Regions from separate parts of the Spirosoma sp. 209 genome, predicted to be linked through region 2. Evidence: riboswitches for the same ligand, from Rfam matches in the RefSeq annotation. Region 2 holds a riboswitch; the other holds the start of a gene.

Region 1 (4,428 bases), on a different contig from region 2:
AGACCCTGGCGGTGGTAAGGCGGTGGTAAATCGACACGCGGGTACATCCACCCTTAGGGTCTTCGACCACTAACGGGGATGTACCCATACGCCAAACAAATCATCCATCTACTCTTTATCTTATGATCGGAAAACCCATAAGCCGCGTCGACGGTCCTGAAAAAGTGACCGGGCAGGCTAAGTATGCCGCTGAATTTAACGTGCCTGACCTGACCTACGGCGTCGTTGTGTCGAGCACCATCACCAAAGGCACCATTACCCGTATCGATACCAGCAAAGCGCTGGCTCTTGATGGCGTTCTGGAGGTATTCACCCATAAGAACCGTCCCAAAACGGCCTGGTTCGACATGAGTTACAAAGACCAGGATTCCCCACCGGGTTCGCCTTTCCGGCCGCTGCACAACGACCAGGTGAAGTACAACGGTCAGCCCATTGCGCTGGTCGTGGCCGACACCTTCGAGGTAGCCCGCTATGCCGCCACACTGGTTGAGGTCGACTACGACGCTGAACCCTGCGAAACTGATCTGCTCAAACACCTGCACGAAGCCCGCGACCCGGAGTCGGGCGTGGCCAATCTGCTGAAACCGCTCCCGCCCAAACCCCGGGGCGATTCGGCAGCGGCCTATGCCAATGCGCCGGTCAGCATGTCGGCCCGGTACATTCATGGTATGCAGCATCACAACCCCATGGAGATGTTTGCGACCACGGTGGAGTACGGCCGCAACGGCCACCTCACCATCTACGACAAAACGCAGGGCGCTACCAACAGCCAGCTGTATGTTACGCAGGCCTTCAACCTGCCGTTCGACCAGGTGCGGGTCATATCGCCCTATGTCGGGGGTGGGTTCGGGTCGGGGCTACGGCCGCAGTATCAGCTGTTTCTGGCCGTTATGGCGGCCCGCGCGCTGGAACGCTCGGTTCGGGTATCGCTGACCCGCCAGCAGATGTGGAGCTTTGGCCACCGCCCCGCCACCGTACAGAACATCCGGCTGGCCGCCAACCCCGACGGTACGCTGGCCGCGGTAGAGCACGAAGCCATTGCCGAAACCTCGCAGTTTGAAGATTATACCGAAACCGTGGTGAACTGGACAGGTAAGCTCTACGACTGCGCCAACTCAACGCTGAGCTACAAGGTAAAGTCGCTGGATATGTATTCGCCCCTCGACATGCGCGCACCGGGTGGCGTAACGGGAGTTCACGCCATCGAATGCGCCATCGACGAACTCGCCTACAACGCCGGTATCGACCCGCTCGACTTCCGGTTCAAAAACTATTCGGAAAAGGACTGGACCGAGAAAGATAAGCCCTTCTCGAGTAAAGAACTGCGGGCTTGCTTTACCCAGGGAGCCGAACGATTTGGCTGGAGCAACCGTACGCCCGAACCCCGCTCCATGCGTCGGGGCCATACGCTCATCGGCTGGGGCATGGCAACCGGTATCTGGGACGCCAACCAGGTACCCGCCCGCGCCGAGGCCGTACTGACCGTGAATGGAAAACTGCGTGTCAGCAGCGCTACCGCCGACATCGGCACCGGCACCTATACGATTATGACCCAGATTGCGGCCGAGCTGCTCGGTATGCCCCTGGAAAACGTAATCTTCCGGCTCGGCGATACCGATATGCCACTGGCCCCCATCCAGGGCGGGTCGTGGACCGCAGCCACCGTAGGATCGGCGGTAAAAGTCACCTGCGAAGCGCTCGCCAAAAAGCTCTTTAAACTGGCCAGAAAGATGCCCGGCTCGCCCCTGGCCAGTGCCGACTTCACCGATGTGTTCTTCGCCAACAGCCACATCCGGCTCCGGCGCGACCCCAGTGTAGCGGTTCCGCTGCAGGCTATCGTTGACCAGACCGGCGGCCGGGCCATCAGCGAAACGGGTACCTCGCTGCCTAACATGCTCAAACAGAAAGACTATTCGCGCAGCGCACACGCAGCCGCTTTTGTCGAAGTAGAAGTCGACGAAGATTTCGGAACGGTGGTGGTTACGCGGGCGGTAAGCGCCGTAGCGGCCGGTCGGATTCTGAACCCCAAAACGGCCCGCAGCCAGATCATCGGCGGTATGGTCTGGGGCATCAGCTCGGCCCTGCAGGAAGAAAGTGTCATGGACCATCGCTACGGTCGCTACATGAACCAAAACCTGGCCGAATACCACATTCCGGTCTGCGCCGATGTGCGCGACCTCGACGTCATTTTTGTCGAAGAAGTCGACGATATCGTGAATCCGCTCGGGGTAAAAGGGGTGGGCGAAGTGGGTCTGGTAGCCATGCCGGCCGCCGTTGCCAACGCCGTTTTCCACGCCACCGGCAAGCGCATCCACGACCTACCGATCCAGCTCGACAGGCTGCTGTAGATCGGCATATAGAAGTTTATTGTCTATAGAAGAAACGGTATTTGTCGGATAAAACCCAACAAATACCGTTTCTGTGTTTATTTTTGGGCCACGTTTACGGTTTGCCCCCTCAACAAGGGCAATTAAAAGGGAACACCGGTGCAAAACCGGGGCTATACCCGTAGCTGTAAGTTCTAGTACCAGGCCGACAACAACAAGCCACTGCCACCAGCGGGAAGGCGTTGCCGGTAGAACAAGCCAGAAGACCTGCCGCCAGCGAATTCATGATCGAGCTTTCGGGTAAAAAGCCGGGAATGAAAGACGTTTTTCGGTAGAATGGCGTGGCCGCCCGGCGGTCACCGATGGGCGTTTGGCCTGTCTGTCTTTTATTTTCTCTTTCCGACGGCTCATTACTTAATCCATCCGATTAATGATGAGCAAGTTTACCACCCTGATGTCGGTCGTATGGGCCGCATCCGCCTTGCCCGCCCTGGCGCAAGACAACCCCACTCCCCCCCTAGCACGCGCCCTGCAACTGGACGCGGTCACCGTTTCGGCCAACCGCATCGGGCAGAAACTATCCCAGACGGGCAAAGTCGTAACGGTACTACCCGACTCGGTGCTGCAGCGCTACGCCACCCAGTCGGTGAGCGAGCTGCTGACGCGGCAGGCCGGCCTCCAGATTGTTGGCGCCAACGGTCCGTTAGGTACTAACCCCGACATCTACCTGCGGGGGGCGTCGGCCGGGAACACCCTTATTCTGCTCGATGGCATTCCGGTCTACGACCCGTCGGGCACGGCCAACACCTTCGACCTGAACCTGCTGACGGTGGGTGAATGCGAGCGTATCGAGATTCTGCGGGGCGCTCAGTCTACCCTCTATGGGGCCGACGCCGTAGCGGGAGTCATCAGCATCTCGACCCGGCAGGCCCGCACCGAAGCAGACGCCCGGAAAGCGCTGGGCGTAACGGCTTCGCTGAACTACGGCACCTACCAGACGTTTCGCGGAACGCTGGGGCTGACCGGACAGACCGATAAACTCTCCTACGCCGTTCAGTACACCCGGCTATCGTCGGCGGGGTTTTCGGCGGCTACGGACCGGACCGGCCAGCAGGCTTTCGACCCCGACGGCTACCGGCAAAACGCGGTGCTGGCCAACCTGAGCTGGCAGGTCAGTCCCCGGCTTAGCTGGAAACTGCGCGGCATCACAACCGCCTTTTCGGCAGATCTGGATGCCGGTGCCTTTGCCGATGAGAAAGACTTCACCTACCGCAATCAGTTTAAGCAGCTGGCTACGGGCTTCGACTATCGGCATAACCACGGCAGGCTGACGGTCAACTACGGCCTCAGCGACAGCCGCCGTACCTACCGCAACGACTCGACGGCCATCGAACCCAACGCGTCGGAGCGGTATTCGGAGCAGGCCTATGGCGGGCTGGCTCATTTCGCCGAAGCTTACCATACGCTGACCGTAGGGCGCTGGGGCGAACTGCTGACCGGGGCCGACTACCGGTTCAGCAACACCGATCAGACCTACCGGTCCATCAGTTCGTTCGGCCTCTACGAAGCGCCCCCAATCGGAGCCGACACCGCCCGCATCGGGCAGCTGGGCCTGTATGCCACCGCCATCCTGACGCCCTACCGGGGTCTCTCGGTCGAGCTGGGTGGTCGTTACAACCGCAACTCGCTCTACGGCAACGTGTTCACCTATTCGATCAACCCCTCCTATCTGCTGGCGGACCGCGTCAAAGTGTTTATCAATGCATCGTCGGGGTTCCGGGCGCCTACCCTCTACCAGCTTTTCTCGCCCTACGGCAACAAGGCGCTCCGCCCCGAGCGTAGCCGGTCGACGGAGGTAGGTCTGCAACTGTTCAGCAAAAGCCGGAACGCCTGGGTCAGGGCCGTTTACTTCGACCGACAAATTCAGCAGGCTATCTTTTTCGAGTCGCTGAATACGGCTCCTTTTGGCCGGTATATCAATTTTGACCGGCAGCACGATCGCGGCTGGGAGTTCGAAGCGCAGACGCAGCTCAGCCGACTGTCGGTAACGGGTAACCTGACCCTGCTTACGGGCGCTGTCACCACCCGGGCAGCCGGCCGG
Region 2 (4,428 bases):
CGGTATTAATTACGGTCAGGGTCCGGTCGCCCCCGTCGCTGCCGACAAAAGCTTCGCTGCCAACCACGGTGATCCGGTTAGCGCCTTTGGGCAGCGTAATTTTTTTGGAAACCGTACGCGATGCCAGGTTCACCACCAGTACGTAGCCGGGGCTGGCGAAGAAGTTAGCTCCGCTGCCTGTAGCTCCCCAGCAGGTGATATAGGCTTTGTTGAGACCTGCCCGGACAACGTAACGCGGATTCTCTACGTCGGGCGCTTTCAGGGTAGTCAGCGATTTGAAGGTACCGATTTCGACAATCTCGACTTTGTCCTGCCCGGCGGTGCTGTTGTCGACCAGGATGATTCCTTTCCCATCAATTTCCGTATAATCCTGCAAACCGCCGGTTAGCGTCCGCGCGTTGGCTGCGTTGAAGATGTCGGTAGCGGGGTTGGTGCTGCTGCGCGCCAGGAAGGTGATGGACCCGTTGTTATCCGTAAAATTTCCGGAGTTCAGGATATAAGCGCCCGACTCGTAGGGAGACGGTGTCGGCTCGGTGGTGTTACAGCTCCAGAGGCCGACCGCCAACAGGCTGGCCGCGAGTACGTTGGTCAATTGATTAGTCATGAGAAACAAACGATGAATTAATAAGCAGGTTGATAGCAAAATTTCGTCCGGGCAGGGCATTACGCTTTACGCTGAACAGGAGCGCGTCGAAGACATTGTTGGCCTGCCCCTGTACCCGAATCGATGCGGGACCGACACGAACGGTACTTTCCAGCAGCACATTGGTCAGGCTGACTCCGTCGAACGACTGGCTTTCGTCGAAGGTGATATACCGGCGCGAGGTAGCCTGGGTCAGTACGGTCAGGCGGGTGGGGCCCCGGCCTACGTAGGCGTTGATGGTACCCGTATGGATGGGTACGTAGGGAAGTTGCTTGTCGATCACATCCTGGGCGTAGGTGCTATAGGCCCGCTGCTGGGCCGAACGGGTAAGCGCATACCCCGCCCGGATTCCGGCCCGCCACCCATTATGATCGTACGCCAGTGAGGTGGTCAGTTCGGCTCCGCGGGCCACGACCAGTTGCAGATTCTCGACCCGGTATCCATAATCCGGATTCCAGTACGACCAGTCGTCGATTCGATTGCGGTACGCGGTTACATCGGCGGTCATACGCAACTGATCGGTCAGGGTGGCGGTCAGGCTAAGGCCCGTTTCCAGGTTCAGCCCATTTTCGGGCCGCAGGTCCGGGTTGCCCAGCCCCTCCCAGTAGCGTTCGTTCAGCGTGGGTACGCGGTAACTGCGCCCGGCCGATGCTTTGGCAGTTAATGTGAGTCGATTCTGACGTATAATCTGGTGTTCGGCTCCCAGCGATGGGGTTAAAGTTGGGTTGAAGCGCGTTACGAAGGCCTGACGGATAGTGGCCGACACAAGCCAGCGGGTGGCCTGCATCCGCAGGAGCGCATACACATCCTGCCGGTTTTCGGTGATCAGCTGCCCTCCGTAGCCGTCGGTATAGGTTCGGTAATGTGACCACTCGCCCCCTATACGCAGATCGGTCAGCAGACTACTCCGACCCGGCCACAACCGAAACTCCCGTTCCGCACGGCCCAGCAATCGGTCTGTGCGGGTGCGGCTGGGCGTGCTGACGTTTCCTTTCGCGTAATCGAACCGGTCGCGTATCCAGCCAAGCCGCAGGGTTGTTCTGTCGGCCTCGTAGGTAGCCAGCAGCCGGGCCGACTGGGTCCGGGTGCGTTCGCGGGCAATGGTATCCTGGGGGGTTACGACCAGATCATTATCAGTCAGCCAGGTATTGACCGATACCTGCCGTCCGTTCCGATGGCGGAGGTACACGTCCTGAATAAAGCCCCGCTGCCCTGTGCGCGACTGCTCAACAAAATAATTGCGTCGCTCGGCGTACGGGTAATGATTGTTCAGCTGGCTGCGGTACGCCAGGGTCTTGCCCGATAGTTGCCAGGCCCGGCCGGTCGGCGTACCATAGCGAAGCCCCAGCTGTGTCTGATTGTTTTGAAAGCTGGCCAGTTGCTGCCCCAGCGATACGTCCAGTCCGGACCGCCAGTCGGGACCGCTACTCAGCAGCACACTCCCGCCAACGGCGTCTGACCCCACTACGCTGGCCGACGAGCCGTACTGCACCGCCAGCCGGTCGAAACCCGCCACGGGCAGGGTCGAAAAATCCGTCTGGCCCAGGTTAGGCTGGTTGATGTTGATACCGTTCCAGAGTACGGCCGTATGGTTGGCCGAGGTGCCCCGAAACGATACCGTAGCCAGCTGACCCGGTCCGTAATTTCGGAACGCCAGTGGGCTGCTGAACGCCAGCAGGTCGGTGAGCGCGCCGAACCGGAACTGGAGCAGCGTAGCCGAATCGACCCGCTGGAGCTTTTGCCCGGCCAGGAATCGCTCGGGCGCGATAGCCCGTACCGTCACGGCTGACAGCACCCGACCCGAATCAGCCGAAACCGAACCGAACTGGGCCATAGCGACCTGTCTGATCAGCAGACCGACAAGTACCAGCATAGTCCGCTCATGCAGGATTTTTTTCACCAATACATCGAGAAAAAAGTAGGCACCGCCCGTCAAAACGGACCGGCACGCGGTTGGGGCGTTTCCTCCGAACGCCAGAACAACGGATGGTCTTCGGCAGGTCTCCTGGCTTGTTTCACCGGTTCGGGTCTTCCCATCTTCTGCCGGCTTCGGCAGTGACAGTGACCATGTGGATTGAACCGGTTCTCCGTGAAACGTACAGTTGCGGGGACAGCTCCGGTCTATAACCGGATTCCCTTTTAAGCCGTGAAAGCTACTATGAAGCAGCATCAGGCACCGAAAACTCAAGCGTAAAGGTAGAGAATTTTCCTCCCGAATGCTACCGACGCTACGCTGTAAAGGCCCTGACGGGCCATGGATTATCTTCAACGGTTGCTACCGACGCTGCGCTGTGAAGGCCCTAACGGGCCAGGGATGATCTCGAATGGTTGCTACCGACGCTACGCTGTAAAGGCCCTGATGGGCCATGGATGATCTGTAAAGTGCAACAGTCAGAGTGTAATTACTAAGGCACAGAACGTCATTGCCATGGGGCCATGGCTCAGGTATATCTGGTGCTAATACAGAACATGGCCGCCGGGGTGATAGGCGTTATCACTATGGCGGCCATGTTCTGTATTAGCTGGCATCTGATCAGAATCCCTCGGCTTTTATTTCTTTCTCGGTGATCGTCCCGTATTTTTTCACCTTTTCCCGAATGGCATCGGCTTTACCGATCAGGACGAACTGCAGGTTGTTTTTGGGGAAATACTGATCGATGATCTGCCGGGTTTTGGCCACGGTCAGGCCGTCGACGTTCTTCTGGAAATTATTGATAAACGACTCGTCGAAACCCAGGCTGAACATATCGGTCAGCAGGTTAGCCAGTTCGCTGGCCGACTCGTAGCGGGGCGGGAAGTCGGCTTTGACGTAATTCTTGGCCGATTCGAGCACTTTCTCGTCGATACCGGTTCGGTGCAGGCTGTCGAGCACGTGCAGCGCCAGATCGATGGCTTCGGTAGTTTTGCTGACTTTAGTAAAGGTCGAGATGGCGAACGTACCGCTGTTGCGATAGGTACCAAAGCGGCTGCCGGCCCCGTAGGTAAGCCCCGAGTTGACCCGCAGCGCATCGTTCAGCCAGGACGTAAACCGACCGCCCAGAATGGTGTTGACAACGGTTACCGGAATAAAGTCGGGGTTGTTTTGCGTGATGCCTTTGCCTCCGATCAGAAACGTTGTTTCGCGGGCGTCGTCCTTGTTGATCAGCAGCACCCGGTTTTTGTCGAACGTTACCTGCGGTTCGGCCAGTTTGGGCGTTGTAGCGGCTGCGGTCTTCCAGTTCCCGAACAGGCTGGTGATTCTTTTTTTCATGTCGGCGGAGTTAAAATCGCCCACAATGGCAATAGCCGCCCGATCGGTCGTGTAATTTTTCAGATAAAACTGACGAACGTCGCTGGTGGTAATGGCCGACACCGCCGAGGGTGTTCCGGTAATGGGATTGGCGTATGGGTGAGCGTCGTAGACAAACCGATTGAAATAGCTGTTCACCACGGCCCGCGGGCTTTCTTTCTGCTGGGTGAGCTGCAGCAGCTGGCGCTGTTTGTACTTATCAAATTCGCCCTGATCGAACGTCGGTTTGGTAACCACATCCTGAATGATATCGAACAGCAGATCCTGATCTTTCACCGCAAAAGAGGCCGATAGCTTGGCTACTTCCTTACCGGCATAGGTCTCGATACTGGCTCCAACGTACTCGGCTTTTTCTTCCAGCTGTGCTTTGGTGTATTTCGCGCTGCCGAACAGCAGGGCCTCGGCGGTCATGTTGGCCAGCCCGTAGCGGTTCCCATCCTGCACCGCCCCGGCATCGAACACTACCGATACGTTGATGAGCGGCACTTCGCGCTGC

The links. Region 2 has a riboswitch for cobalamin ahead of B1C80_RS01660 (TonB-dependent siderophore receptor). Riboswitches for the same ligand answer to the same signal wherever they lie in the genome.
Positions count from the first base shown of each region.
Region 1: another riboswitch for cobalamin. It lies ahead of B1C80_RS26750 (TonB-dependent siderophore receptor); the one in region 2 lies ahead of B1C80_RS01660 (TonB-dependent siderophore receptor).

Region 1 is NZ_MVEC01000025.1:57,379-61,806, forward strand. Features, by position in the region: gene B1C80_RS26745 (xanthine dehydrogenase family protein molybdopterin-binding subunit) at 123-2,348, shown strand; cobalamin riboswitch at 2,429-2,617, shown strand; gene B1C80_RS26750 (TonB-dependent siderophore receptor) at 2,758-4,428, shown strand, end outside.
Region 2 is NZ_MVEC01000001.1:363,571-367,998, forward strand. Features, by position in the region: gene B1C80_RS01655 (DUF5074 domain-containing protein) at 1-604, opposite strand, end outside; gene B1C80_RS01660 (TonB-dependent siderophore receptor) at 597-2,516, opposite strand; cobalamin riboswitch at 2,621-2,839, opposite strand; gene B1C80_RS01665 (pitrilysin family protein) at 3,177-4,428, opposite strand, start outside.